One region of the Massilia sp. MP_M2 genome, then DNA from elsewhere that is predicted to be linked to it. Evidence: predicted binding sites of a transcription regulator. Region 1 holds the regulator's gene; the other holds the start of a gene.

What was found. The regulator NrdR, encoded in region 1, represses ribonucleotide reductase genes. The targets are predictions, from matches to a motif close to CACNANATNTNGTG.
Region 2: a site for NrdR is predicted at 9,671-9,684, ahead of RCH14_RS10675 (ribonucleoside-diphosphate reductase subunit alpha). Genes of this name have one in related genera too.

Annotation. Positions count from the first base shown of each region.
Region 1 covers NZ_JBCHJF010000001.1:1,149-16,066, forward strand. The annotation lists gene RCH14_RS00015 (riboflavin synthase) at 1-530, opposite strand, end outside; gene ribD (bifunctional diaminohydroxyphosphoribosylaminopyrimidine deaminase/5-amino-6-(5-phosphoribosylamino)uracil reductase RibD) at 537-1,700, opposite strand; gene RCH14_RS00025 (GspH/FimT family pseudopilin) at 1,739-2,332, opposite strand; gene RCH14_RS00030 (type IV pilin protein) at 2,329-2,781, opposite strand; gene RCH14_RS00035 (PilX N-terminal domain-containing pilus assembly protein) at 2,811-3,455, opposite strand; gene RCH14_RS00040 (PilW family protein) at 3,463-4,512, opposite strand; gene pilV (type IV pilus modification protein PilV) at 4,509-5,036, opposite strand; gene nrdR (transcriptional regulator NrdR) at 5,140-5,607, opposite strand; gene glyA (serine hydroxymethyltransferase) at 5,681-6,928, opposite strand; ZMP/ZTP riboswitch at 7,028-7,147, opposite strand; gene RCH14_RS00060 (SDR family NAD(P)-dependent oxidoreductase) at 7,322-8,068, shown strand; gene ybgC (tol-pal system-associated acyl-CoA thioesterase) at 8,315-8,719, shown strand; gene tolQ (protein TolQ) at 8,743-9,426, shown strand; gene RCH14_RS00075 (biopolymer transporter ExbD) at 9,443-9,874, shown strand; gene tolA (cell envelope integrity protein TolA) at 9,899-10,957, shown strand; gene tolB (Tol-Pal system beta propeller repeat protein TolB) at 10,989-12,260, shown strand; gene pal (peptidoglycan-associated lipoprotein Pal) at 12,294-12,818, shown strand; gene ybgF (tol-pal system protein YbgF) at 12,949-13,704, shown strand; tRNA gene RCH14_RS00100 (tRNA-Lys) at 13,802-13,877, shown strand; gene RCH14_RS00105 (hypothetical protein) at 13,948-14,205, shown strand; gene RCH14_RS00110 (ABC transporter ATP-binding protein) at 14,206-14,918, opposite strand, start outside.
Region 2 covers NZ_JBCHJF010000004.1:71,891-86,808, forward strand. The annotation lists gene RCH14_RS10645 (YggT family protein) at 13-543, opposite strand; gene RCH14_RS10650 (histone) at 660-1,109, opposite strand; gene RCH14_RS10655 (hypothetical protein) at 1,099-2,280, shown strand; gene RCH14_RS10660 (hypothetical protein) at 2,793-3,212, opposite strand; gene RCH14_RS10665 (PQQ-dependent sugar dehydrogenase) at 3,288-5,018, opposite strand; gene RCH14_RS10670 (ribonucleotide-diphosphate reductase subunit beta) at 5,160-6,266, opposite strand; gene RCH14_RS10675 (ribonucleoside-diphosphate reductase subunit alpha) at 6,426-9,392, opposite strand; gene RCH14_RS10680 (sigma-54 dependent transcriptional regulator) at 9,984-11,447, opposite strand; gene RCH14_RS10685 (ATP-binding protein) at 11,466-13,139, opposite strand; gene RCH14_RS10690 (PP0621 family protein) at 13,153-13,401, opposite strand; gene RCH14_RS10695 (cytochrome c biogenesis protein CcsA) at 13,401-14,204, opposite strand; gene ffh (signal recognition particle protein) at 14,595-14,918, shown strand, end outside.

The sequences.
Region 1 (14,918 bases):
ACCTCGATCGTGTGGGGAATCAGGTTGATCGAGAAGCGGCAGACTTTCTGGTCCTCTTCTTCCAGGTCGTGCACCCGGTTGACCGTCAGCGACACACCATTGACGACAATGGAACCTTTGTAGGCCAAAAATTTCGCCAGCTCGTGCGGCGCATCGATGATCAGTTCACGCGATTCGCCGACCGGCTCGAAACTGTGCACGACGCCCAGGCCGTCGACGTGGCCCGACACCAGGTGTCCGCCCAGGCGCTCGGCCAGCGTCAGGGCTTTCTCGAGGTTGACTTCACCGGGCGCGTCCAGGCCCACGGTCTTGTTCAGGCTTTCGCGCGAGACGTCGACCGTGAAGCCGGTGGCGTTTATTTCGGTCACGGTCATGCAGGCGCCATTGATGGCGATCGAGTCGCCCAGGCCGACGTCGGCCAGCGGCAGCGGGCCGGCATCGATGGCGAGACGCACGCCGGCGTACAGGCCGCCGGACAATGGTGCAACGGAAGTGATGGTGCCGACAGCGGCGACGATTCCAGTAAACATACGACGTTATTCCTTGTTGGGGGTAGCAGAAGATGGAGTGGCGGCTTCGGCGAAGCGGGCCAGGATGCGCAGGTCGTCGCCCACGCGCGTGACGTCGTGGAAGCGCAACTGGCGCCGTTCGGTCAGCTGCGTGAGCGGCGGCAGGTCGAACATCCCCTGCCCCGGGCCGATCAGGCTGGGCGCCAGGTAGACCAGCAATTCGTCGACGCAGCCTTCACGCACGAGCGAGGCATTGAGTTTGCTGCCGGCTTCGACATGCACTTCATTGACTTCGCGCCGGCCCAGTTCGCGCATCAGCGCCGGCAGATCGACCTTGCCGTGGGCATTCGGCAGATACAGCACCTCGTGACCGGCGGCGCGCAGGGCAGCCGCTTTCTGGTCGCCCGGCTGCCCGGCTGCCGCGACGAGCCAGCACGGCTCGCCCTGCAGAATATGGGCGGCCAGATCGATCTCGAGGCGGCTGTCGACGATCACGCGGCGCGGTTGCATCGGCGTGGCCAGCCCCCGCACGGTGAGCTGCGGGTTGTCGGCCTTGACGGTGCCGATGCCGGTGACGATCGCGCTGGCGCGAGCGCGCCATGCATGGCCGTCGGCGCGTGCATCCGGGCCGGTGATCCACTGGCTTTCACCGCCGGCCAGCGCCGTGGCGCCATCCAGGCTGGCCGCCACTTTCAGGCGCACCCACGGCAGGCCGCGCACCATGCGCGAAAAGAAGCCGATGTTCAGCTCCTGCGCTTCGCGCGCCATGATCCCGGAGCGCACGGCGATGCCCGCCGCTTCCAGCTGCGCCAGCCCGCGCCCGGCGACGAGCGGATTGGGATCGACCATCGCCGCGACCACGCGCCCCAGGCCAGCGGCGATCAGCGCGGCCGAACAAGGTGGCGTGCGGCCATGATGGCTGCACGGTTCGAGCGTGACGTAGGCAGTGGCGCCGCGCACATCGTTGCCGCGCACGGCGGCGTCGCGCAGCGCCTGGATTTCGGCGTGCGCCTGACCGGCGGGCTGGGTGTGGCCGGCGCCGATGACGACGTCGTCCTTGACGATCACGCAACCGATGCGCGGATTGGGCGCCGTGATGAACATGCCGCGCGCAGCCCAGGCCAGCGCCGCGGCCATGCCTTCGGTGTCGTTGAGAATGGGTTGGCTGTCGTGCGTCACGTGGTCTTTCATCGATGCGCGCCGTACAAAGCGCTTGTTCCAGGCTTGTTTCAGGGCGGTGCGGCGGCGCCGTCGCAGCCGGCGTCGCGGGCCGGATTACACAGGCGCGCCCGGCCAAGCATATTGATTTTAATACGGCGTACCGCGCCGCCGTGGAACAGCGACAGCGTGCCCGGCCGCGCCGCGGCGCTACCCGTATCGCTGCAACTGCGTCCCGCGCCATTGTAGGCGATGTATTGCGGGGCTGCAGAGCTGGCAAAGGAATAGCCCACCTGAACGCCCTGCGGCAGCGTGGCGCGCACGGCCAGGATGTCGTCGCCCGCGCCCGCCTGGCGGTTGTGATCGCGATCGACATACACGGTCCAGCCGCGCGACCAGTCGATGCCGGCCGCATCGTTCGATGTCAGGAGCACGGGTTCGTTGCGGGCAATGGCCAGCGAACGGGTGAGCTGAACCGCGCTGTAGAGGTCGCTAGCGGCGACACGCAGTTCCTGGCCTTGCACGATCCGGTGCAGGCCGGGCGCCGCCAGCGACGCCGTGATCGCCACCATGCCCAGCACCACGGCCAGCTCGGACAGGGACAGCCCGGTGCAGCGGTTTCGCAGGCTGGAGCGGACCATCGCGTGGACGACTGGGGCCGTCATGGCCAGCAGCGTGAGGACGCACCGCTGGCGCCCTGCGCGCCGGTGCTGTCCAGCGTCAGCGTGCCGCATTCCGGATCGGAAAATGCGGCGTTGACGTTGGCCGTGCCAGGCCGCGCACGCAGCACGATGCAGGCGGCCAGCGGCTGGCCCGGACAGGCGTTGCCATCGAGCTCATAGGCGCTGGCAGCGGCGCTGCTACCCAGCCAGGTGCGAAACTGGCCTGCATCAAAGGTGCTGGCGGCGATCGAGAACGCAATATATGTGTGATGCTGCGCGCGGTATTGTTCCTGGCGCTGCATCAGGTCGAGCAGCGCCAATTGGGCTTCGACCCGGCGGGCCTTGACGATCTGGCGCGCATACGACGGGTAGGCGACCGATGTCAGGATGCCGACAACCGCCAGCACGACCAGCAGCTCGATCAGCGTGAAGCCAGTGCGATATCGCGTCATGGACCTTGCTCCTTGTTTGCGCCGTTGACTCATTCGGCGGCGGCAACAATCAATGCTGACCAGTTGCCGATCTCGCGCCAGCCGACGCGCCGGCCGTGCGCGCCGGCCGATGGCATGTGGTAGTAGGCCTGGACGGCGGCCCTGGCGCCGGGCATGCTGCCGACGCCGCGCGCGGCGATGCGGTAGAGCTGCCCGTCGCCCGGCGCCGGCATCAGTTCGATCAGGTAGCGCGGCGCCTCGAGCGGCAAACCGCCCTCGCCGGTCGGCAGCGTGGTGCCGGTGAACGTGCCGAACGCGATGGCCGGCCCTGCATCATCAGCCAGTCTGGACAGTTGCCGGTTGGCGTCGGCGTCGTGCACGCACAAGCCGCTGTACGGGCGGGCACCAAGACAGCCACCGACGAAGGCATCCGCGCTACCGGCAAGAATCGCGTTGGCGCGCGCCGAGCCCGGCGCTGCGCCGCCGGCGATATCGTGTTCGGCATCGAGCAAGGCGGCCTCGGCCATTTGTATGGCCAGCACGCGATCGCGTTCGTACGCCGCTGCACGGGTGCTTTGCAGCGCACCGCGCGCCGAGGCAATGCCGGTCATGAGCACGGCCAGCATCAGCACGAGCGCAGTGATGAGCGCAATGCCAGCCTGGCGCCGTGGCATGGGGAAGTGTCGGTTGCGCATGTGCGGCTCAAGGCGCGGCCAAGGGCGGCGCGGTGAATGGCACAGCGCGCGGCGAAGCAGGCGGTGGCGCGGGAGGCAAAGCGGGTGGCGCAGCGGGCGGCACCGCCGATCCCAAAACGGGCAGCGCGATCGGCAGCCCGATCACCGCGCCATACACCTTGCGCAGGCGCGCATCGCCGCCGCGATCGAGGTCGGCCGCCGCCAGCCGGACACCCGGGTCGGCAGCGGCCAGTGCACCGTCGTAGCCAGGACCAAACAGCCAATGCACGAGGTGCGCGCCGCTGCCCTGAGGCTGGCGTGGGCCATGCAGCAGCAAGCCCACCCGCACGCTTGCAACGCGCTTCCAGTGGCTGCGCGTGCGCAGATCGGCGTCACGCTCGCTGGCTGTCGACCCGGCCAGCACCAGCGCCGCATCCAGCGCCCGGATCGCGCTCGCGTTCACATACCGGTTGGGCGTGCCGTCGCCATCGGTATCGAGTCCGTAAAGCACCTGGAAGCTGTCGACACGCCCTGCCACGGCATCGGACGACCAGTTGCCGGCGCCGCGGTATTTGCAGCGCAGTTCGGCAGCGCCCTGCGCATTGCGCGCGACATAGAAAATGCTCCACCCTTCCTGCTCGCGATGCACCGGAAAGCCGGCGCAGTCGAGCGTGCCGCCATCGCCAGCTGGTGGCGCGCCGGTGCCGGCAAAGCGCAGCGCCAGCACGTCGCTGCCATTCACAGCAAGCGGTAGCGGGTCATCGATGCCGGCGCCGGCGTAGGTCAGCGACGACGCATCCAGCCCGGCAATGGCAGCCGGCGCCGCCGGGTCGGGTGAGGGATGCGCCGCCCAGTCGACGTGGCCCGCCAGGCGCACCGCGCGCGCCAGCGCATCGGTTGCATAGCGGCCGGCGTCGTCCATCTCGGCGGCTTCGAGCAGCGCGGCGTGCGCACGCGTGGCGCCGATCAGCAGCGAGCCTGCCGCCAGCAGCACGGCCAGGCCCAGTACCATCGCCACCATGAACTCGGCGATGGTGAAGCCGGCCTGGCGCGCGCACGGGTGACGGTAGTGCCTCATCGCGCCACCATCAGCACGAACGCCGGCAGGTCGTCATTGCCGAGCCAGCCGATCTTGATCGCCACCGCCGCATGCGCCCCGCCGCTGCAGGCCCACCGATAGCGGCGACTGCCGGCATCCCACGGCGCCGCATCGCGGCACACGGCAATGCGCCCGCCGGGAAAGCGGGCATGCACGAGCAGGCGCGTCTCATCGAGGTCGAACGCCGCCAGCGCGAGCGGATCGCATATGGCGCTGCCGAAGCACGCGGCGGCGGCGACAGGCGGGCCGTCGGCAGCAGCGTCGTAGTCGAGCGAAAGATAGGGATTGTCCGCAGCGGGCAGGCGGGCCACGGTTGCATTGGCGCCCATGCGCGCCGCCAGCGAACTGGCGAGCTGGCCCGCTTCGGCCGTCAAGGACGCCTGCTGGCGCGTGCGCTCGGCCGCCAACTGGGCCGCGCCGGCACCGACGACGCCAATCGCGAGCACGAACAGCGCCACCAGCACTTCGATGAGCGTAAAACCACAATGTGAATGGATTCGCACGCCAGCCTCCCGATAACGAGCTACGACGTTATCAGGCCGGCCTTGCACGCCCGTGCGGCGGCGCAAGCGTGCGCCGCGCCGTTCGGGGAACCTCGGGAAGGGATTAGTTGTCGAGCTTGCGCTGATGCCCGACTTCGACCAGCGCCGCCTGGAATGAATCCAGGTCTTCGAAATTCTTGTAGACGGAAGCGAAGCGGATATACGCGATCTTGTCGAGGCCCTTGAGCTCTTGCATCACGAGCTCGCCCACATGGCCGGTGTCGACTTCGCGCAGGCCGCTGGTGAGCAGCTTTTCTTCGATCGAGGCCACCGCCTGGTCGATGGCTTCGGCCGCCACCGGCCGCTTGCGCAGCGCCAGCATCAGGCTGCCGCGCAGCTTCGACGAAGCAAATTCAGTACGGCTGCCGTTCTTCTTGACGATGATCGGCATCGACAGTTCGATGCGCTCATAGGTGGTAAAGCGCTTGTCGCACTTGCCGCAGCGGCGCCGGCGCCGGATGGCGTCCCCCTCCTCCGATACGCGGGTATCGAGGACTTGGGTATCTTCATGCTGACAAAAGGGACATTTCATGGCGCCGGGGCTGGAATACTACATGGAGACTAGCGGGCCAGCGAACCGGCCCGGATAGACAAAGTCAGCCAGATCAGGCAGCGTAGACCGGGTACTTGGCCGTCAGCTTCTTGACCTCACCCTTGACGCGCTCGATGGTCGCGGCGTCGTGCGGGTTGTCCAGCACGTCGGCGATCAGGTTGCCGACGGTGACGGCATCTTCTTCGATGAAGCCGCGCGTCGTGAAGGCCGGGCTGCCCAGGCGGATACCCGACGTGACGAACGGCTTTTGCGGGTCGTTCGGGATGCCGTTCTTGTTGCACGTCATGTGAGCCTGACCCAGGATCGCTTCGGCTTCCTTGCCGGTCAGATTCTTGGCGCGCAGGTCGACCAGCATCACGTGCGATTCGGTGCGACCCGACACGATGCGCAGGCCACGTGCGGTCAGCGTGTCGGCCAGTGCCTTGGCGTTCTTGACGACCTGCTGCTGGTAGGTCTTGAATTCAGGGGTCAGCGCCTCCTTGAACGCAACGGCCTTGCCGGCGATCACGTGCATCAGCGGGCCACCCTGGATGCCCGGGAAGATCGCCGAGTTGATGATCTTCTCGTGCTCGGCCTTCATCAGGATGATGCCGCCGCGCGGGCCGCGCAGCGACTTGTGCGTGGTCGAGGTGACGAAGTCGGCGAACGGCACCGGATTCGGGTACTCGCCCGCAGCGATCAGGCCGGCGTAGTGGGCCATGTCGACCATGAAATAAGCGCCGACCGCCTTGGCCACCTTGGCGATGCGTTCAAAGTCGATCTTCAGCGAGAACGCCGAGGCGCCGGCGATGATCATCTTCGGCTTGTGCTCGTGCGCCTGGCGCTCGAGGGCCTCGTAGTCGATGTCTTCTTCAGCGGTCAGGCCGTACGAGACGACGTTGAACCACTTGCCCGACATGTTCAGTGGCATGCCGTGGGTCAGGTGACCACCTTCGGCCAGCGACATGCCCATGATCGTGTCGCCAGGCTTGAGCACAGCGAAGAACACGCCCTGGTTGGCTTGCGAGCCCGAGTTCGGCTGCACATTGGCTGCTTCCGCGCCAAACAGTTGCTTCAGGCGGTCGATCGCCAGCTGCTCGACGACGTCGACGTATTCGCAGCCGCCGTAGTAGCGCTTGCCCGGATAGCCTTCGGCGTACTTGTTGGTCAGTTGCGAGCCCTGCGCTTCCATCACGGCTGGCGAGGTGTAGTTTTCCGACGCGATCAGTTCGATGTGGTCTTGCTGACGGACGTTTTCCTTCTGAATGGCATTCCACAGATCCGGATCGACATTGGCCAGCGTATGGTCTTTAGCAAACATGTAAAACTCCAATCGATAGTAATCCAGGCAACGAGCGGCGCTGTATGCGGGTGCGGGAGCCAAAGGGCGCGGGCAGCCGCGATCGAACGCGTACCGGTTGATGGCTGCCCAGGCGAACGGCGTATGGCATCTCACGTTCCCCGGTGGGACCCCACCTTTGCCGCGCCGCGCACCAATCGGTTGCGCTTGCGCAGTGTTTCGCCAGTTACGTGAGACGTAAAGTCCGCAAATTGTACTGAACTCCCCATTGAAGGGCAAGGAAAGCGCCGTCTTGGTGACCAGCCAGGGCGCAATCGTCTGCCCGCCACGGCGTCCTGATCATTTCGGCTACAATTTTGCAACCCTGCATCAGCCTTCGCACTTTCCGCTTACTGCCCTTTTCAAGGATTCATCATGATCGTCCTCATCACCGGCGCATCGGCCGGCTTCGGCGCCGAAATGGCGCGCACCTTCGTTTTGCACGGCCACCGCGTGGTGCTGGCGGCCCGCCGCACCGATCGCATCGCCGACCTGGCAGCCGAGCTGGGCGACGCCGCCTTGCCGGTGACGCTGGACGTCACCAGCCGCGCATCGATCGAGACGGCGCTGGCCGGCTTGCCGGCCGACTGGAAGCAGATTGATGTGCTGATCAATAACGCCGGGCTGGCCCTCAATACGCTGCCGGCGCACGAAGTGCCGCTGGAAGACTGGGAAACCATGATCGCCACCAATTGCAAAGGCCTGGTGACAATGACCCGTCTCGTGTTGCCCGACATGGTTGCGCGCGGCAGCGGGCTGGTGATCAATATCGGCTCGACCGCCGGCCACTACCCTTACCCGGGCGGCAACGTGTACGGCGCGACCAAGGCGTTTGTCGAACAGTTCACGCTCAATCTGCGTGCCGATCTCGTCGGTACCGGCGTGCGCGCCACCAACCTGGCGCCGGGGCTGTCCGGCGGCACGGAATTCTCCAACGTGCGCTTCAAGGGCGACGATTCGGCTGCGTCCAAGGTCTACGAAGACACGACGCCGCTGAGCGCGAAGGATATTGCCGACACTGCCTACTGGATTGCGACGCTGCCACCCCATGTCAACGTCAACAGCATCGAAATGATGCCAACCTGCCAGGGCTTTTCGCCATTCACGATCAAGCGCGCCTGACCTGTCGAGCGGCCGCGCAGGCGGCTGGGCGGGTACCGTCGAGGGCAACCGAGAGCGTGCCCGCCATTTGTGAGAAAATGTTACAGTGATTGGTCTTTTTGCCAAGCTTCAAGTCTACTACCGCTCAAAAGCACAATTTTGTGCCAGGGGTACGTCAGTAATTTCCACACTCGAAGTCCTGTTACGGTGATGTCGAGAAGGAAACTCGCGTAGAATGTTTCTCATTTTCATGTATCGGCAGTAACGATGTCTTCAGTATTTAACTGGCCAGTCAGGGTGTATTACGAAGATACCGATGCTGGCGGCATTGTCTTCTATGCCAATTACCTGAAATTCTTCGAACGCGCCCGTACCGAATGGCTGCGCGCACTTGGCGTGCAGCAGCAAGCCCTTCTGGATGCGGACAACACCGCCTTCGTCGTCAAGAACGTCACGCTCGACTATCACGGGGCGGCGCGCCTCGACGACGAGTTGACGATACAAACCAGTGTTGCCAGGCTGGGCCGCGCATCGGTTCAGTTCATGCAGCAGGCCTGGCGCGGTGACACCCTGCTCAATACGGCCGCCGTCACCGTGTGTTGTGTCGATATTGCCACAATGCGCCCGCGCCCCTTGCCCGACCACGTGGCTGCTAAAATGCGTGCCGCCTGAATACATACCTAAATAAATAGCCCATGACCGTCACCCCAGACCTTTCATTCGTCGCCCTGATCGGCAATGCCCACGTACTGGTGCAATTGATCATGGCCTTGCTGTTGCTGCTGTCGATCGTGAGCTGGACGTACATCTTCCGCAAGGTATTCGCGATCCGCGCTGCACGTGCGCAAACCGAACAGTTCGAGCGCAGTTTCTGGGCCGGCGGCAACTTGCATACGCTGCACCAGAGCGCCAGCAGCCAGCGCGACCAGAGCGGCGCCCTGGCGCGCATCTTCGAGTCCGGCATGGGTGAATTCATCAAGGGCAAGCAAGCTTCGCGCGAAACGCTCGACATGAACTCGGTGCTCGACGGCGCCCGCCGCGCCATGCGCGCCTCGTTCCAGCGTGAACTCGATGCACTGGAATCGCATCTGAACTTCCTGGCCTCGGTCGGTTCAGTCTCGCCGTACATTGGCCTCTTGGGCACCGTCTGGGGCATCATGAACGCGTTTCGCGGCCTGGCCAGCGTCGAGCAAGCCACGCTGGCGATTGTCGCGCCGGGTATTGCCGAGGCACTGATCGCCACCGCGATCGGCCTGTTTGCCGCGATCCCGGCCGTCGTCGCGTACAACCGCTTCACGCACGATATCGACCGCCTGGCCAACCGCTTCGAGAGCTTCGTCGAAGAATTCTCGAACATTCTGCAGCGCCAGTCGCGCTGATTCAGGGAGCCTGTCGATGGCCTTTTCCAGCAGCATGCGCGGTGGACGTCGCCGCAAGTTCAAATCCGAGATCAACGTCGTTCCCTACATCGACGTGATGCTGGTGCTGCTCATTATTTTCATGGCAGTGCCGGCCAACCAGGCGCCGAGCGTGGTGAACCTGCCGCGCGCCGAGAAATCGGCACTGCCGCCTGACACCTATATCCAGATTTCGATCGAGCCCGAGAATCGCCTGTCGATCGGTGTGCAAGGCAAAGGGCGCGTGGCCCAGGAAGACGTGGCCGACCGCTCCGCCCTGCTTCAGCGCCTGCGCGCGCTGCATGAAGAACACCCGGATTATCCGGTACTGATCGCGGGCGACCGCGAGAGCAAGTACGACGACGTCATCCAACTGATCTCGGAAGCCAAGAAGATGGGTATCAACCGCGTTGGCCTGGCCACGCAGTGATGTCGATGCATTGATGCCTAGAATATGCCCGAAATAAAGCCAGACAACGCCGGCGTGCCGTACCACGTGCCGCCCGAACCGAGCCGCCTGCCATCGTTCCTGCTGGCAGTGGTCGTGCACGCCGCGTTGCTGGCGTTTCTGTGGATTGGTGTGAGCTGGACGGCCAAGACGCCGATCACCGTCGAAGCGGAAGTGTGGGACATGTCGGTGCAGACGGCCGCCGCCCCCGAGCTGCCGCCCGAGCCTGCACCGCAGCCAGAGCCAACCCCTGAGCCGGAACCGGCGCCTGAACCGGAGCCGGTGCGCACACCACCACCGCCGCCACCGCCACCGGTGGTCGAGCAACCGGCCCCGACGCCAGCGCCAGACATCGCGCTGCAGCGCGAGAAGGAACGCAAGGCCGAGGAAGCAAAGAAAAAGGCATTGGCCGAGAAACGTGACGCGGAAAAACGCGAGCGTGAAGAAAAGCTCGCCGAACAAAAGAAGAAGGACGAGGCCGAGCGCAAGCTGAAGGAAAAAGAAAAAGAGCTGCTGGCGAAGAAGGAAGCCGAAGAGAAAAAGAAAGAAGCCGAAAAGAAAGCCGCAGCGCTGGCCGCTGCTGAAAAGAAAAAAGAAGCGGACGAGAAAAAGAAAGCCGATCAGGTGGCGGCGGCCGCCGACAAGAAGAAAGCGGACGCGGCGAAAGCCAAGGCAGCCGCTGCCGAAGACGCCAAGCTCGCGAAGTTGCGTGCCGACGAACTCAAGCGCATGGCCGGCGCCATGGGGAGCAGCGGCAGCGCCGCGAAATCGACGGGCCCGAAATCGGACGGCGGTTATATCGCCGCGATCACGGCGGCCATCAAGAGCAGCACGGCCTATCCGGGTAACACCGATGTGTCGGGAAATCCACGCGCCACGTTCCGCGTGGACCAGTTGCCAACCGGTGAAATCATGTCGGTTCGATTGGTGAAAAGCAGCGGTGTGCCAGAATTTGACAGGGCAGTGGAAAATGGTATCAAGAAAGCATCGCCACTGCCCAAAAAGAAGGACGGGACCGTGGAGCGTACGCTTGACGTGAATTTCTCGATGCGCGATTACGATTGATTCGGTTCGAACCAGTTTTACAAGAGAAACTATGAAAAAAATCCATTTCCTGCTGTTTAGCGCTTCCCTCGCCATGGGATCAGCAGCCAATGCGCAGCTGCAAATCGAAATCGCCGGTGTCGGCAGCAACCAGATTCCGGTCGCCATTGCGGCCTTCGCCGACGAATCCGTCGCGCCCGATAAAGTCTCGGCCGTCATCCGCGCCGACCTCGAGCGCAGTGGCGTGTTCAAGGTCATCGACGCCGGCCAGGTCATCAGCGACCGCGATGCCGGCACCATCAACCTGGCTGCCTTCAAGGCCAGCGGCGCTGATGCGCTCGTGGTCGGCAGCGTGTCGAAGCAGCCGGATGGCCGTTTCGCGATCCGCTACAAGCTGATGGACACCGTCAAGGGCGGCGAAATCTCGCAGATGGGTGGCGAAGTCCAGCCCCGCTACACGCGCCTGCAGGCGCACCGCATTGCCGACGATGTCTATGAAAAGCTGACCGGCGTGCGCGGCATCTTCTCGACCCGCATCGCCTACGTCAAGGCCGACAGCGCCGCCAAGCGCTACATCCTGGCCGTGTCGGACGCCGATGGCGAGAACGAAGTCATCGCCACCCAGGGCAAGGAGCCGATCATTTCGCCATCCTGGTCGCCGGACGGATCAAAAGTCGCCTACGTGTCGATGGAAGACCGCAAGCCGGTCGTGTATCTGCAAGACCTGATGACAGGTCGGCGCAATGTGGTCTCGAATCAGAAGGGCAACAACTCGGCGCCATCGTGGTCGCCGGACGGCTCGACCCTGGCCGTGGCCCTGTCGAAGGACGGCAATACCGAGATCTATTCGGTCAATTCGGGTGGCACCGGCCACAAGCGCCTGACCAACAACCCGGCCATCGATACCGAGCCACAGTTCTCGGCCGACGGCAAGACCATTTACTTTACGAGCGACCGCAGCGGTGGTCCTCAGGTGTACAAAATGAGCGCAGCGGGCGGCAATGCCACCCGCGTGACGTTCAATGGCAACTACAACATCAGCCCACGCGTGTCGTCCGACGGCAAGACGCTGGCCTGGATTTCGCAGCGCGGCGGCGCTTACTCCTTATATGCGATGGACCTGGCCAGCGGCCAGGAACTGCGCCTGGCCGATGGGGCCACTGAACCGAGTTTTTCGCCTAACGGCAAGTACATCATGTATGCAACCAAGGGTGGCGGTCGCACCTCGCTGGCCGTGGTGTCTGTGGATGGACGAGTCAAGCAACGCTTGACGACCAAAGCGGGAAACATTCGGGAGCCCAGCTGGGGTCCCTTCATGAAGTAAGAAGTAAAACCTCAACATAACAGGAGAAAATCCATGCGCAACTTCAAGAGTGTAGCTTTCATCGTTTCCACCGCAACCCTGCTGGCCGCGTGCTCGTCGGCGCCTAAGCTGAACGAAACCCCGGTCGTCGAGAAATCGCCAACGCCGGCAGCGCCAGTTGCTGATCCACGTGACATCAACCCGGTCCAGACCGGCAGCGTCGATCCGCTGAACGACCCACAAGGCGTTCTGGCCAAGCGCAGCATTTACTTCGACTACGACAGCTTCGTCGTGCGCGCTGATGGCCAGCCAGTGGTCCAGAACCACTCGGGTTTCCTGACCAAGAACACCTCGCGTAAGGTCCTGATCCAGGGCAATACCGATGAACGCGGCGGCACCGAGTACAACCTGGCCCTGGGCCAGAAGCGTGCTGAAGCCGTGCGTCGTTCGATGGCCTCGATGGGCGTATCGGAAGGCCAGATCGAAGCCGTGTCGCTGGGCGAAGAAAAGCCAAAAGCCACCGGCAGCAACGAAGAATCGTGGGCTGAAAACCGCCGCGCAGACATCGTCTATCAATAATCGATTCGGCTGAACAAGCCGGACAGGTTCGATTGACAGGGGGCGGGACGCAGTGCAGACTGCTACCCGCCCCTTGTTTTATCTCGGCAATCGCTCAAGTAACCGGCTTAGTAGAAAGAACACAACGCTTATGATCAAACTGTCCAAGCCCCGCCTCGCATGCCTCGTCCTGGCCCTGTGGATGCCGCTGCACGCGGCCGCCGGCCCGTTCGACGACGAAGAAGCGCGCAAGGCCATCCTGGACCTGCGCACCAAGGTCGACAACATCACGCGCGACCTGACCGCACGGATCGACAGCAAATCGGACAAGACGGCGCAGATCGAGATGCTCAACCAGCACGAGCAGACGATGCAGGAAATCGCCCGCCTGCGCGGCCAGATCGAAGTATTGGCCAACGAAGTCGCCAAAGCGCAGAACAGCCAGAAGCAGCTGTACGCCGACCTCGATGCGCGCCTGAAAAAGGTCGAGCCGCGCGCCGAAGTCATCGACGGCCAGGCCGCTGAAGTGCTGCCAACCGAAAAAACCGCGTACGAAGCCGCCACCGCCATGTTCCAGGCGGGCGACTACAAGGGCGCCTCGGTCGCGCTGCAAGAGTTCGTGCGGCAGTTCCCGCAGTCGCCATACGCATCGAATGCGCAGTACTGGCTCGGCAATACCTTCTACGCGCTGGGCGACTACAAAAAAGCCATTGCGGCGCAGCAGGTCGTCACGACCACCTACGCCACGAGCCAGAAGGTGCCGGACGCGATGCTCAATATCGCCAGCAGCTACGCCCTGCTCAAGGACAACAAGAACGCGAAGAAGTCGCTCCAGACGCTGGTGGCGAAGTACCCCGACTCAAGCGCCGCGCAGACCGCACGCGATCGCCTGGCGTCCCTGAAGTAAGCACACCGGCATGTCACACGCTTGAGGCACACGTGAGACATAGACCGGGCGCGGCATTTGACAGCGCCCGTGTCGCCCCCTATAATCTTGCTTCTTCGGGTCGTTAGCTCAGCTGGTAGAGCAGCGGACTTTTAATCCGTTGGTCGCAGGTTCGAATCCCGCACGGCCTACCAAAGATTCAGCAAAAAAGCCAACCTTCGGGTTGGCTTTTTTGTGTTCCGCTTACATTAGGATGATCGCACCATGACTTATGAAGATTTTCTCGACGAGGTGACCACGCTCCTCACGGAGATGTATGACCTCACCGACGAAGCGGCGATCAAGCTGGTAGTCGATGCGCAGGCCAACGATTACTTTGTCGCGCACGACGACAAGGAAGAGCTGCGCACCGCCGAGCAGGCCAAGCTGGACGCCACCGCGCTCCACGAAGGCAAACAGAACCGCAACCAGACGCAGCGCAAGCAGCAGCAGCGTCAGGTGCAGAAGAAAAAAGCCACGTAATCAGGCCGCCACCGCCGGGTGCGCCTGCTTGCGGTACAAAAACTCCAGCACCTGCCGGCGATGCTCGGTGTAGCGCGCATCCTGCGCCAGCGCCACCCGGTCGCGCGGCCGCTCGAGCCCCACGGCGACGATCTCGCCGATCGTGGCCGCCGGGCCATTGGTCAGCATGACGATCCGGTCCGACAGCAGCACCGCCTCGTCCACATCGTGCGTCACCATCACCACCGTGGATTTCGTGGCCGCCACGATCTTGAGCAGCTCATCCTGCAAGTGCGCGCGCGTGAGCGCGTCGAGCGCGCCGAACGGCTCGTCCATCAGCAAGACCTTCGGCTGCATCGCCAGCGCCCGCGCGATGCCGACGCGCTGCTTCATGCCGCCCGAGATTTCATGCGGCCGCTTGGTCTCGGCGCTCGTGAGACCCACCAGCGCCAGCGCCTCCAGCGTCCGCTCACGCAACTGCGCGCGCGATTCAGACCCGCCAAACACCCGCTCGACACCCAGATGGATATTCTCGTAGCACGTCAGCCATGGCAACAACGAATGGTTCTGGAACACCACCGCACGCTCCGGTGACGGCCCGCCGATCTCGCGGCCCGCGCAGATCAGCAAGCCTGCCGTCGGCTTGAGCAGTCCGGCGACCAGATTCAGCAGCGTCGATTTGCCGCACCCCGAGTGGCCGATCAGCGTGATGAATTCGCCCTTGCACACCGTCA
Region 2 (14,918 bases), on a different contig from region 1:
AGCGACAACGATCTACACGTAGCCGAACACCTGCCGCAGCACGAACAGCAGGATCTGGATCAGCACGAGCGCCACCAGCACCGACAGGTCCATGCCGCCGATCGGCTTGACCACGCGCCGGATCGGGCGCAGCAACGGCTGATTGAGCGCATGCACGAACGGCGCCAGCGGCGCGTTCGGATTGACCCAGCTGAAGATCGCTTCGATGATCAACAGCGCCATGAAGCCATACAGGATCCAGGTCAGGAAGCGATGCAGCGCATACAGCAGCATCGTCTCGCCGCTGGCGCCGGCAAGCAACAGCACCGTGCTGGCCACCAGGACCACCAGGAAGGCGCCGATGAGGCTTGCCCAGTCGTAGCCGCGGGTACCCGGCACCACGCGCCGCAGCGGCATCACCAGCCAGTCGGTGATGGTGTGGACGAACTGGCGAATCTGGTCGGGAAGACGCACGCGGATGGCATTCGTCCAGAAGCGCAGCAACAGCACCCCACCCAGCAGGCCTGCGACGATATCGACGATAAACTGAAGAATGGACAGCACGGACTCTCCTCAAAAAAAAACCGCTGTGCGAAGGATCACACAGCGGCATTGTGCCTGAAGCGCGCCCTGCTTGCCATGCTGCACGAGGCGCGCGGCAGGCAGGGCGACGTTCGCGATTACGGACGGCTGCTGGTCGGGAATGGCCAGGCGGTTGGCGCGATCACGCTTTTTGCTTGCGTGGCCGCTGGCGCTGCCGGCGCGGCGGCAGGCGCGTCGCCTGCTTTCGCGTCAGCTGCTACCGGCTTGGTGGCTGCCTTCTTGGCGGCCGGCTTCTTCGCTTCGGGCTTGGCGTCGGCTTTCACGTCTGCTTTGACCTCTGCTTTGACGTCTGCCTTCGCATCGGCTTTGACTTCCGGCTTGGTGTCGGCTTTGATGTCGGCTTTGGTTTCGGCCTTCAGCTCCGGCTTTGCGGCAACTGGCTTGGTGGCGGCTGGCTTGGTGGCGGCTGGCTTGGCTGCGACAGTCTTGGTAGCAGCGGCCTTGGTGACAGCTGGCTTGGCGGCGACCGTCTTGACAGCAGCGGCGCTGGCAGAAGCGGTCTTGGTGGCAGCAGGTTTGGCCGCCACGGTCGCGCTCGCAGCAGCTTTGGTCACGGCTGGCGTGGCTTTTTTCACGGCTGGTTTGGCCGCAGTGCTGGTCGTGGTCGCTTTTTTAGCGGCCGGCTTTGCAGCAGCAGTTTTATTGGCGGCTGGTTTGGCTGCGGCTTTGGTCACGGTTGCTTTTTGCGCTGCGGGCTTTGCCGTTACTTTGGTCGTGGCCGCTTTTTTGGCGACCGGTTTGGCAGCTGCCTTGGTGGTGGCTGCTTTTTTGGTGACCGGCTTGGCGGCAGCTTTGGTCGTCGTTTTAGCGGCTGGCTTGGCGGTGGTTTTCTTTACTGCCGGCTTGGCTGCTGATTTGGCAGTCGACTTGGCCGGCGCTTTAGCTGCCGACTTGGTGGTCGATTTAGCAGTCGACTTGGTGGCCGATTTAGCCGGCGCTTTGGTAGCGGCCTTGGCCGACGTTTTCGTGGCTGCAGGTTTAGCGGCTGGCTTGGCTGCCGCTTTCTTTGCGGCTGGCTTGGCTGCAGGTTTCGCTGCCGCTTTCTTTGCCGCTGGCTTGGCTGCCGGTTTGGCTGCTGCTTTCTTTGCTGGCGGCTTGGCTGCCGGCTTGGTTGCTGCTTTAGCCGCTGGCTTGGTTACTGCTTTAGCTGCTGGCTTGGTTGCTGCTTTAGTTGCTGGCTTGGTTGCTGCTTTAGTTGCTGGCTTGGTTGCTGCTTTAGTTGCTGGCTTGGTTGCCGGCTTTACTGCGGACTTGGCAGCGACTTTCTTGGTTGCCGGCTTGGCTGCAGTTTTAGCGACGGCTTTCTTTACCGTTGGCTTTGCTGCAGTTTTGGCGACGGTTTTCTTTACTGCAGGCTTTGCGGACGACTTGGCGGTCGATTTAACCGTTGCCTTGGCGGCAGTGGTTTTGGTCGCCGTGGTTTTGGTCGCGGCAGTTTTGGTTGCAGTGGTTTTCTTTGCAACAGGTTTCGCCGTGGTTTTCGCTGCTGGCTTGCTCACTGCCCGGGCTGCCGGTTTGGCTGCTGCCTTGGTGGTGGTCTTGGCGGTGGTGGCCTTGGTCGCGGCTTTTTTCACGACTGGTTTCTCTGCTGCAGCCTTTGCGGTCGACTTCGTCGTGGACGAAGGCGCGCTCTTCACTGCTGCCTTTACAACTGTTTTTTTTGCGGTTGCCATTTTAATTCTCCTTCATCTGCGATGAGAAATACGCTCAGGGTTTAAAACCCGCCAGATCGTTGTTGACCGGCGAGTTATTCATCGACGCACGCCGAAGATCGATATGCGCCAATGAATCCGGCACCGGCTGAACTGCTGCAACTCCTCACAGTTGCAGCGCTTCAGCCAACGTCGACAGGCCACTGTTCCAGCGTCGTCACAGCGCTACCCTTGCAGGTGCGAAAAGAAAAAGCCGCCTTGCCTGAGCAATTGGTCAGGCAAGGCGGCTTGTTCTTTTCGCTTCGCGTCCGTGCATACTGTTTGGTTCAGCGCCTTATTATTCGATCGATTTGCCCGATGCCCGCGACAATATCACATCTTCCCGATTTGACAAATTCAATCGCGTAAACTACGTGCTTTCTTTGTGTGCGCGCAACCGAGAATCGGAAACAAGTCGCGCAATATGGTCGGCCAAATAAGCCAGCGCGCCTGAATTGACGGGGATTCTGCAAATGACGCTGGATTAACGCGCGCGTTTCAACCCGGCGTTGAATCGACTCACAGATCGAACGGTCCGAACCAATAGATACTGTCGCTGACGCTGCCGCGTTTGGCAATATAGGCCAGTCGAGTTTGGCAATTGACGAATACCGAATGGAACGAGCCATCCATTTGCCGCGCCATTCGCTCCACCGGGTGGCTACCGAGCGGTACCAGGTAGACGGATCGCTGCGCCCCATCCGCCGGCCCGCCGGCCGTGGGCGCGACCACCATGTCCTTCGCCATCAGATCGAAACCGAGGTTGGTAACCCGGGCGCGCGCGCCATCGTCCAACGCCAGGCACGCCGCGTCGGGCGGCGCGCCTTTTACATAGTCTTCGAGAACCAGCGTCGGCTTGACGGCCGCGGGCGGTATGCCGGCGCACCCGGCCAGCAAAGCCACGCCACAAAGGGTCAGCCTGAAGGTATGCGGTGTCATGGTCGTCCCTGCAAATAGGAGATGTCCATCCTAGCGCATCTGCGCTCGCGTGTGCACGCGGGTGCTGCCTTCTTGTCAGCGCCCCGGCGCCACGCGCCACAGCGTGCCGCCGGCATCGTCGAGCACCAGCAGCGCGCCATCACGCGCGACTTCGACTGCGGCCGGCCGGCCCCACACATCGCGGTCGCTGACCACCATGCCGCTCATGAAGTCCTGGTACTGCCCGGTGGGCACCCCGTTCTTCATGAACACGCGCACAACCTTGTAGCCGGTGCGTACGCCACGGTTCCACGAGCCGTGCAGCGCCACGAACACATCGCCCTCGTATTCCTTCGGGAACGCGCTCGTCGCGCCCTTGGGCGCGTGATACGCCACCATGCCCAGCGGCGCCGAATGGGCCTGCAGCAGCACGTCCGGGGTGATCGTCCTGCCCTTCAGGTCGGGCCGGTGACCGGCCAGGCGCGGGTCTTCGTTGTCGCCGATGTAGTACCACGGCCAGCCGTAGAAGCCGCCCTGCTTCACGCGCGTGAGGTAGTCCGGCGGCAGGTTGTCGCCCAGCGCATCGCGCTCGTTCACATTGCACATGACGTCACCGGTGCTCGGCAGCACCAGCAGGCCCACGCAGTTGCGCAGGCCGGTCGCGAAGGTGCGACGGTTCTTGCCGTCCGGGTCGAATGCCATCACGGTGGCGCGGTCCGTCTCCACGCCCCAGGCGCCGCCCAGGCCGTGCTGGCGCTCCCACTGCGCCAGCGGCACTGGCGGCGTGCGACCAATGTCGGCCGCGACGTTGGTGGCCGAACCGATCGACAGCAGCAGCGTCTTGCCGTCCTTCGAGAACGCCAGCGTGCGCGTCGTGTGTCCGCCACTGGTCTCGGACAGTTCGGCAATCACGACCTCCGGCGCGGCGCGCGCCGTCAGGTCCCCATTGCGATACGGGATGCGCACCACCGTGTTGACGCCGGCCACATACAGATACTGCGGATTGGCGCCGCTCGGCCAGAACGCCATGCCGTATGGACGCGCCAGGCCCGTGGCGAACACGCCGGCGCTGTCGGCCTTCTTGCCATCGTTCGAGCGCAGCACCTTGATCGCGCCCGCGCCGGTCGCGGCCAGGAACACGTCGCCGTTCGGCGCGCGCAGCGCCACACGCGGCTTGTCGGCGTCCTGCGCGAACACGCTGACCGTAAAGCCGGGCATCACGGTCGGCAGCGTGCCGTTGGGCCGCGCCTGCACGCGCGCGCTGTTGCCAACGCTGTCCGTCGCAAATGGCGCGGCCAGGTCGGTCGGCTTGATGTGATAGACCTTGCCGGGCTGGTTTTCGGTCCAGGCACCGGCGCGCGATGCTGCTGGTACAGGCTCGGCAGCGGCTTTGGCAGCCGCTGGCGCAGCAGCAGCAGCAGCAGCAGCAGCGGCAGTGCCTTGCAGGCTGGCCAGGTAATCGATCAGCGCGCCGCGCTGTTGTGCGTCCGGCACGCCAACCGGCATCGTGGTGCCGGGCACGCGCCTGGCCGGGTCGAGCAGGAACACATCGAGTTCGTCGCGCGTCCACACCGTGCCGCTCGCGCCGGCCTTGGCCAGCGCCGCCGAATAATTGAATCCGTTGACAACCGCCGCCTTGCGCCCGACGACACCGAACAGGCCGGGGCCTGCCAGCGGCGCGAGCCCGGCATCGACCGTGTGGCAGCTGGCGCAGTTGTTCTGGAAGATGGTGCGGCCCGCGGCCACCTGTGGCGCAGCGTGGGCGACGGATACCGACGCCAGGCCGGCGAGCATGAGGGCGGGAAGCAGCAAGGTGCTGGCGTTCAAGGGTGTCTCCTGGTCAGGCTTGAAAGATCGCCATCATAGGTCAACATCGACGGGCTGCGCGCGACAGGCGAAAAAAAGCCCGGCTGAACCACCGCCGGGCTTTTTGTGTGCGACTGACTCAGGGCGATGGACGCCCCAGCATCAATCCCAGCTCAGCGTACCGCCAGTCTGGTACTCGGTCACGCGCGTTTCGAAGAAGTTACGCTCTTTCTTCAGGTCGATCATTTCGCTCATCCACGGGAACGGATTTTCTTCGTTCGGGAACAGCGGCTCCAGGCCAATCTGCACCGCACGGCGGTTGGCGATGAAGCGCAGGTAACCCTTGAACATCGGGGCGTTCAGGCCCAGCACGCCGCGTGGCATCGTGTCTTCGGCGTAGCGGTATTCGAGGTCGACTGCTTCGATGAACAGCGCCTTGATCTCTTCGCGGAATTCCGGGGTCCACAGCTGCGGATTTTCCATCTTGATCGTGTTGATCACGTCGATGCCGAAGTTCACGTGCATCGATTCGTCGCGCAGGATGTACTGGTACTGCTCGGCGGCGCCGGTCATCTTGTTCTGGCGGCCCAGCGCCAGGATCTGCGTGAAGCCGACATAGAAGAACAGGCCTTCCATCAGGCAGGCGAAGACGATGATCGACTTGAGCAGCTTCTGGTCGTTTTCGGTGGTGCCGGTCTTGAATTCAGGGTCGGTCAGCGTGTCGATGAACGGGATCAGGAACTGGTCCTTGTCGTGGATCGACTTGACTTCGTTGTAGGCGTTGAAGATCTCGGCTTCGTCCAGGCCCAGCGACTCGACGATGTACTGGTAGGCGTGCGTGTGGATCGCTTCCTCGAACGCCTGGCGCAGCAGGTACTGGCGGCACTCGGGGGCCGTGATGTGGCGGTAGGTGCCCAGCACGATATTGTTCGCGGCGAGCGAGTCGGCGGTGACAAAAAAGCCCAGGTTGCGCTTGACCAGGCGGCGCTCGTCTTCCGACAGGCCGTTCGGGCTTTTCCACAGCTCGATGTCGCGCTGCATGTTCACTTCTTGCGGCATCCAGTGGTTCGCGCAGCCGGCCAGGTACTTGTCCCATGCCCATTTGTACTTGAATGGCACGAGCTGGTTCACGTCGGTCTGGCCGTTGATGATGCGCTTGTCGTCGGCGTTGACGCGTTTTGCCACTTCGGCGACAGGCACGATGGCGAGGTCGGCGTCGGCTTGCGGAGCGCGCAGGGCGCTGGTTGGTTCGTCGTCCCAATTGAGCATGGTGATTCCTTTTGTGGTGCGCTGGCGCAGCGACTGCGACCGGGGCACGTTGATCCGTTGGTTATTCGTGTTGTCGGCGACCAGGGCCGCCGCTGACTTGCTGGGGGGCGAGCCGGCCTTGCAGGCGGCTCGCCCTCCATGACTCAGTGACTGCGCGGCTTACTGGCAGGCTTCGCATTCCTCGAAACCGTCGTCACCCGGACGCAGATAGCATGCGGCGCCGTCTTCTTCGGTCGCTGCTGCCGTCGCCGTCGCCGTCGCCGTCGCCATATTCGCCGCCGCTGCCGGCGCCGGTGCAACTGGCGCTTTCTCGCCGGCCGACAGGCCGCCGGACAGGCCGCCCGAGACCGACACGGCGTTCAGCGCGCCGGTGCGGGTGGTCGACTTTTCCAGGTGCGTCGCGGCGATCGTACGCAGGTAGTACGTGGTCTTCAAACCGCGCAGCCAGGCCAGCTTGTAGGTTTCGTCCAGCTTCTTGCCCGATGCGCCGGCCATGTAGATGTTCAGCGACTGGGCCTGGTCGATCCACTTCTGGCGGCGCGACGCAGCGTCGACCAGCCACTTCGGCTCGACTTCGAATGCCGTTGCGTACAGGTCGCGCAGGTCTTGCGGGACACGGTCGATTTTCGACAGCGAGCCGTCGAAGTACTTCAGGTCGGCGATCATGACTTCGTCCCACAGGTCGCGCGCCTTCAGGTCGCGCACCAGGTACGAATTGATCTCGGTGAATTCGCCCGACAGGTTCGACTTCACGTACAGGTTCTGGAACGTCGGCTCGATACAGGCCGAGACGCCGATGATGTTCGAGATCGTCGCAGTCGGGGCGATCGCCACGCAATTGGAGTTGCGCATGCCGAACTGCTTGATGCGCTCGCGCACCGGGGTCCAGTCCATGGTCGACGACGTATCCTGCTCCAGGTACTGGCTGCCACGTTCGTCGGCCAGCAGCTGGATCGAGTCTTGTGGCAGGATGCCGCGGTCCCACAGCGAACCGGTGTAGGTCTCGTAGCGGCCGCGCTCTTCGGCCAGTTCGGTCGAGGCCAGGTAAGCGTAGTAGCAGACCGCTTCCATCGACGTGTCCGAGAACTGCACGGCCTTGTCGGACGCGAACGGGATGCGCATCATGTGCAGGCAATCCTGGTGACCCATCACGCCCATGCCGACCGGACGGTGGCGCAGGTTCGAGTTGCGCGCTTTTTCGACAGCGTAGTAGTTGATGTCGATGACGTTATCCAGCATGCGCATCGCGGTGCGGATCGTCTTTTGCAGCTTGACGTGATCGAGGCCATCGCCCTTCATGTGCTGCGGCAGATTGACCGAGCCCAGGTTGCAGACGGCGATTTCATCGGCGCTGGTATTGAGCGTGATCTCGGTGCACAGGTTCGACGAATGCACGACGCCCACGTGCTGCTGTGGCGAACGGATGTTGCACGGGTCCTTGAACGTGATCCATGGGTGGCCGGTTTCGAACAGCATCGACAGCATCTTGCGCCACAGGTCGAGCGACTCGATCTTTTTGAAGACCGCCATGTCGCCGCGCTCGGCCTTGGCTTCGTACGCCAGATAAGCTTGTTCGAAGGCCTTGCCGGTCAGGTCGTGCAGGTCGGGGGTCTCGGATGGCGAGAACAGCGTCCAGTGCGACTTTTCCATCACGCGCTTCATGAACAGGTCGGGAATCCAGTTCGCCGTGTTCATGTCGTGGGTGCGGCGGCGATCGTCGCCCGTGTTCTTGCGCAGGTCGAGGAACTCTTCGATGTCGAGGTGCCAGGTTTCCAGGTAGGCGCAGACAGCGCCCTTGCGCTTGCCGCCCTGGTTGACCGCGACGGCCGTGTCATTGACCACTTTCAGGAACGGGACCACGCCTTGCGAGCGGCCGTTGGTGCCCTTGATGCGTGAACCGAGTGCGCGCACTGGCGTCCAGTCGTTGCCCAGGCCGCCAGCGAACTTCGACAGCAGCGCGTTCTCTTTGATGGCGTCGTAGATGTCTTCCAGGTCGTCGCCGACGGTGGTCAGGTAGCACGACGACAGTTGCGAGCGGCGGGTGCCCGAGTTGAACAGGGTCGGGGTCGAGCTCATGAAATCGAACGACGACAGCAGGCTGTAGAACTCGATGGCGCGCGCTTCGCGGTCGTCTTCACGCAGGGCCAGGCCCATCGCCACGCGCATGTAGAACGCCTGCGGCATTTCGATGCGCACGTCGCGCACGTGCAGGAAGTAGCGGTCATACAGGGTTTGCAGGCCGATGTAGCCGAACTGCAGGTCGCGGTCGGCGACGATGGCCTTGGCCAGGCGCTCGAGGTCGTACTTGCCCAGTTCTTCGTCGAGCAGCTCGTTGGCGATGCCCTTGGCGATGTACTGCGGGAAGTAGGTCAGGTATTCGGCGGCGGCGCCGGCTTGCGCCACTTCGCGGCCGAAGACTTCCTTGCGGATCGTGTGCAGCAGGATGCGGGCCGTGACCTGGCTGTAGGCCGGGTCTTTTTCCATCAGCGCGCGCGCAGCCAGAATGGCCGACTTGTGCAGCTCTTCGACCGGCACGCCGTCGTACAGGTTCTTCATGGTCTCGGCCAGGATCGCGTCGGCATCGACGTGTTTTTCCAGGCCGGCGCAGGCCGCGCCAATCAGATTGATGACCGTGTTGATGTCCAGCAGGCGGCGCTCGCCGCCATCGATGACGTGGATCTGCGGCGCGACGACGGCAGTACCGCCGGCGGCTTCTTTCGCGGCGCGGCGCTCTTCCATGCGCTTGGCGCGGTACAGCACGTATTCACGCGCGACATCGTGTTCGCCCGAACGCATCAGCGACAGCTCGACCTGGTCCTGCACGTCCTCGATGTGGAACGTGCCGCCGTTCGGCTGGCGGCGCACCAGCGCGGCGACGACGTTATTGGTCATCTGCTCGACCAGCTCGCGGATGCGCGCCGACACGGCGCCCTGGCCGCCGGCGATCGCCAGGAAGGCCTTGGTCATCGCGACCGATATCTTGTGCGGCTCGAACGCCACCACCGAACCGTTGCGGCGGATGACGCGGTAGTCGCCGCGGGCGACGATGTCGGCCGGGGTGGCGCCAGCTGGCGTTGCACCTTGGGCGGCGTGCGGGTTGATCGAGATGTTCTGTGCTTGGTGCATTGAGCCTCCAGGAGAGCGGACGGGCCGCCGTTTGTCGTCATGAAAACCGCCCGGTGCTGCGCGCACCCCCGGTCTCCGAACAAACAACTAGCAAATATGTCGCAAAAAATTAGCAAAACGAATCCCTGCCGGCCGGCGGCCAACGTGCGGCGCACCAGAAAAGCAGGGCAAGAATAGTCAGTACAAGTGCAATGTGGTGTGTTTGGAAACCGCTTGCTGAGAAAAGAAACACCGGTTGGACCCTGGTGCCATCAATCCCATCACTACCGAGTGGCTACCACTACATGTAGTGTCCAGCCTTGATATGAGACTAATTGTAGTACCTCGAACCCGCAGCGGCAAGTGAATAAATCCGCAATATTTGCCGTTTTAAAGCGTGCGAACCCTTGACTTTCAGGGGTCCCCCAAACGGCGGGCGGCGCGCGGTTAGCGAGCGCTAACATCGGCGGCAGCTACCGTGGATGAGCTGCTCAAGCAATCATCAATGCGATGCGCGCTTGCCCAATCGCTGTGCACCATGCACCGGCAAACGTGCACAAAATGACAACGTGCAGTCACAGGACATGCACCCGGTATGAACCGTAAATCGGTTCAATCCTCGGGCGCCGTGATGTCCAGCTTCTGCATCTGGTAGCGCAGCTGCCTGACACTGATCCCCAGCAGGCTGGCTGCCTGGGTACGGTTGAACTGGGTGTGCTGCAAGGCGCGGCCGATGATGTCGCGTTCGACCTGTTCGAGGTATTCCGGCAGGTTGCCGGGCAAGTCGGCGGGACCAACACCCGGCGGCGGCGCGGCGAACGCGACCGGGAGGGGCGCAGCAGCAGCAGCAGCAGCAGCAGCAGCCGGAGCCGCAGCCGGCGCGGGCGGTGCGACTGCCGGCGGCGCCAGCTCGACCCGCGCCGGCTCGAGCGGCCGCGCCGCCTTGAGCGACAGATCGCCCACTTCGATCACGCCATCGTTGGCAAACGCCAAGGCCCGCTCCAGCACGTTTTCCAGTTCGCGCACATTGCCGGGGAACGAATACGCCCGCAGCGCGTCCAGCACGCCGGCCCCAAGCGTGGCCTGCCCTGCCCCGGCCAGGCGCTGCAGGATGCCGTTCACCAGCGGCGCCAGGTCATCCAGGCGCTCGCGCAGCGGCGGCAACCCCAGCTCGATCACGTTGAGCCGGTAGAACAGGTCTTGCCTGAACTTGCCCGTTTCGACGCAGCGCGCCAGATCCTGGTGCGTTGCGCTGATGATGCGCACGTCGACCGGCTCCTCGACCGTAGCGCCAATCTTGCGCACGCGCCGCTCCTGGATCGCGCGCAGCAGCTTGACCTGCATTGCCAGCGGCAGGTCGGCCACCTCGTCGAGCATCAGGGTGCCGCCGTTGGCTGCCTGGAAAAAACCGTCGCGCTCGTCGGACGCGCCCGTGAAAGCGCCCTTGCGGTAGCCGAAGAACTCGGCCTCCATCAGCGTTTCGGGAATCGCGCCGCAGTTCACGGCGATGAAGGGTTTCGCGGCGCGCGAGCTCTGGGCGTGGATCTCGCGCGCGGCCAGCTCCTTGCCGCTGCCCGATTCGCCGGTGATCGAGATCGGCGCCATCGAGCGCGCCAGGCGGGCGATCTGGGCCCGCAAGGCCGCCATCGCGGCCGAGCTGCCGATCATGCGCGAGTCGGGCGCAGCGCCGCCACCAAGCGCAGCGCTTTCGGATTGCTTGAGCGCCGCGCGCACCATCACGCGCAGCGCGTCCAGCGCCACCGGCTTGGCGATGTAGTCGAACGCGCCGGCTTTGAGCGCCACCACCGCGTTTTCGGCGCTGCCGTAGGCGGTGATCACGGCCACCGGCGTGCCCTTGCCGGATGCGCCAATTTCGCGCACCAGCTCCAGGCCCAGACCGTCGGGCAGGCGCATGTCGGTCAGCACCAGCGCGTAATCGCGCTCGTCGAACAGCGCGCGCGCCTCGCGCAGCGTGGCGGCGCTGTCGACATCCAGGCCCATCTTGAGCAGCGTGATCTCGAGCAGCTCGCGCAGGTCGGCCTCGTCGTCGAGCACCAGGACGCGCGGCGCGCTCATGACGGCTCCCGGGCCACGTCAGGCAAGGGCAAAGGTGATGACAAAACGGCCGCTGGCCTTGCGCGGGCCCAGCGCGGACGGGTCGAACCGGTATTCATAATCGAGTTTCGCATCGTTGTTGAGGCACAGTTCGCGCGCCAGGTAGAGTCCAAGGCCGGTGCCCTTGCTCGAGGTGGTATAAAACGGCTCGAACAGGTGGTCGCGCACTTCGGGCGTGATGCCGGGGCCGTCGTCCTGCACGTGCAGTTCGCGCCGCCCGGCCGCATCGCGCGCCGGGAACATGCGGATGCTGGCCGGCTGGCGGCTGGCGTAGCGCACCGCGTTGTTCAGCAGATTGAGCAGGACTTCGTGGAGGTGCAGCGGGTCGAACCGTACGGCGCTGCCGCCCGGATCGCCGATATAGACTATATCACCGGCCAGGCCGTGGATTTCGCAGAATTCGGCTTTCAGCTGCTCGAGAAACACGCCCAGCGGCACCGGCTCGCCATTGGGCTGGGCCTTGCGCGACAGCTGCAGGATGTCTTCGACCATGCGGTTCACGCGCGTCACATTGTCGCCGACGATTTTCAGCAGCCGGACTTCGGCCGGACCGTGCAGGTCTTCGGCCAGCAGCGCCGTCGCGTGACCGATGGCCGACAAGGGGTTGCGCACCTCGTGCGCGATGCTGGCCGTCAGGCGCCCCATCGACGCCAGCTTGAGTTGCTGCGCCTGGTTTTCGATGGCGCTCACGTCCTGCATGAAGATCACGCTGCGCTCGCCCGCCTCACCCGGCGCCTCGCCCACTGCATCGACGGGCGCGGCGACGCGGGCAAAGCGCAGCTTGACATGCACCGGCTGGTCGCGCCGTCCGCGCACGTCGCCGGCGCCATCGCCTTCACGGTACGGCTTGACGGTGACGAAGGCTTTATCGTTCTCGGGCGCGGCGAGCCAGGCATCGAAGGCTTCGGCCAGCGGCTCGAAAGCCGGTGCCGCGTGCAGCAGGAAGCCGGACGTATCGGCCTGCAGCCCGAGCATGCGGCGCGCCGCCGGGTTACCGGTAAACACCGTGCCGTCGGCGCCCACCACCAGGATGCCGTCGCCCACGTCGGCAATCACGATTTCATTGATCGCCTGCTGGATGCGCAGGTCGGCGCCGCGCTGGGCCGCCAGTTCTTCTTGTCCCAGCAGGCGCGCGGCCATGCGGTTGGCCACCAGCACGGCAGCGAAGAACGCCGCGCCGAACAGGCCCGCCTGCATCAACGGCGGGTCGAACCCTTCGACCAGTTGCCACACGCTCAGGCCAAGCAAAAACAGCGTGGCCACCGCCGCCGCGAACAGCGCCAGCAGCAAGGGTGCGAGGATCGCGGCGCCGGCCAGCGGGAACAGATACAGGATACCCAGGCCGCTGCGCATGCCGCCGGCGGCCAGGTACAGCAGCGAAATGACCAAGAGGTCGATCGCGACCTGCACGCCGAGCTGCAGCAGGAAGCGGCGCTGCCTGCGCGCAGCGAACGAGAACACCAGCGCCATGATGGCGTAGCCCAAGCAGATCTGGGCGACCTGCTGCGTGATACGCAGCGCGCCGTTCTCGAAGTCCAGGCCGAAGTACAGCAGCAGCACCAGCGCGATGACGATGCGCGTGAGCGTGAAGGTCTGCAGCGAGCGCCACAGGGCAACGCGCGCTTCGGGCGACAGGATGCGGCGTGGCGTCAAGGCCGGCCTGCGCCTACGGCGGCGGCAGGCGCACGTGGCCTGGCGAGCAGTAGTCGTGGCCGTCGGCGCGCACCGATTCGGAGGCCGGGAAGTACATGCCACAGTGGGCACATTGGGACATCGCTTCGATCTGCACCGGCGCCTTGGCAGCGCCAGGCCGCGCCTGCGGCGGCACGGCCGCGCGTTTGCTCATGGCGCGCAGCTTGCTGCGCACGGCAAAGACGACGAGAGCGATAAAGGCAATCCAGAATAATAGTCGCATCAGATGGTTCCCCGGTGCAGGATAACTTCGAGCACGAAACGGCTACCGACATAGGCCAGCGCCAGCGTGGCAAACCCGGCCAGCGTGAAGCGCAGCGCGGTCTTGCCGCGCCAGCCTCGCCAGCGCCGCCCGGCCAGCAGCGCGGCAAACAGCGCCCACGACAGCAGTGCGAACACGCTCTTGTGGTCAAGCATGAGAGGCCGGCCGAACACCTGTTCGGAGAACACGAAACCCGACAGCACCGTCAGGCTCAGCAGAATGAAGCCGATCCAGATCACACGGAACAGGAGTTTTTCCATCGTGAGCAGCGCCGGCAGCTGGTCGAGCGCGGCGCCAAAGCGGCCGCCACCGGCGGTGCGGGTGTGCAGCCGCGCCTCTTGCAGTGCCATCAGCACGGCGTGGAAGGCGGCAATGGTCAGGGTGCTGTAGGCCAGCACCGCAACCGCAATATGCCAGCCAAAGGCCGGCGACTTGCCGGCCAGCGGCGTCAGCGTGCCGGGAAACAGCAGCGGCAGCAGCGCGGCCACGGCGGCAAACGGCATCACCAGGCGGCGCATGCCGTCGAGGGCAAAATTACGATTCTCGAACCAGTAGGCGGCCACGGACACCCACAGCGCCGAGGACAGCATGATGGCAAAACCGACGCGCAGCCGGCCCGGCACCATCACGTCCATGCCGAGAGAAACGCCGTGCAGCGCCCACGCGCCGGCCGTCACGGCCGAAATCGCTGGCGCGCGGCGCGATGGCAGCAGGGCGCATACCGCGTACAGGAAAGCGGCGGCAAGGAAGAGGAAATTCTGCATAGCGGGAGTCTACACCATTGCATGATGTCGCCGTGGGGTGGGCGGATTTTCCATCCACGCAGTAATGGTTTGCCGCCATATCATCCGGCACGCGAGCGGCGCCGGTAACGATCACCGCGTGGAAGGCAGAGCCTTCCACCCTACGTAGGGTGGGCGGGATCCCCGCCCACGCGGTGATGGTTGGCAGCGAGATCATCCGGAACGCAAGCGGCGCCGCCCACGCTGCCCTCCAGCGCAAAACGCCACGGTTTGCTGAAAAATGTGCGGTCGCCGTCCCCTGGAAGAACAAGCGGCACCTGCGCGAGGTAAAATGCCGCTTTGGCGGCGCTCGCCCACCTGCATTTCGCTCGGGACCGCGCGTCCGATGTGCCCTTACTGATTAGGTTGAACATGCTAGATAACCTCACCCAACGCCTTGCCAAGGTCGTCAAGACCATGCGCGGCGAGGCGCGCCTCACCGAGGCAAACACTGCAGAGATGCTGCGCGAAGTGCGCATGGCCCTGCTCGAGGCCGACGTGGCGCTGCCGGCGGTGCGTGAATTCATTGCCAAGGTCAAGGAAAAAGCGCTCGGCGAAGAAGTCGTCGGCTCGCTCAGTCCAGGCCAGGCGCTCGTCGGCGTGGTGCAGAAGGAACTGGCGGCCCTGATGGGCGCCGACCTCGGCCCCGAAGCCAGTCAGCTCTCGTTCGCCCAGCAACCGCCGGCGATCATCCTG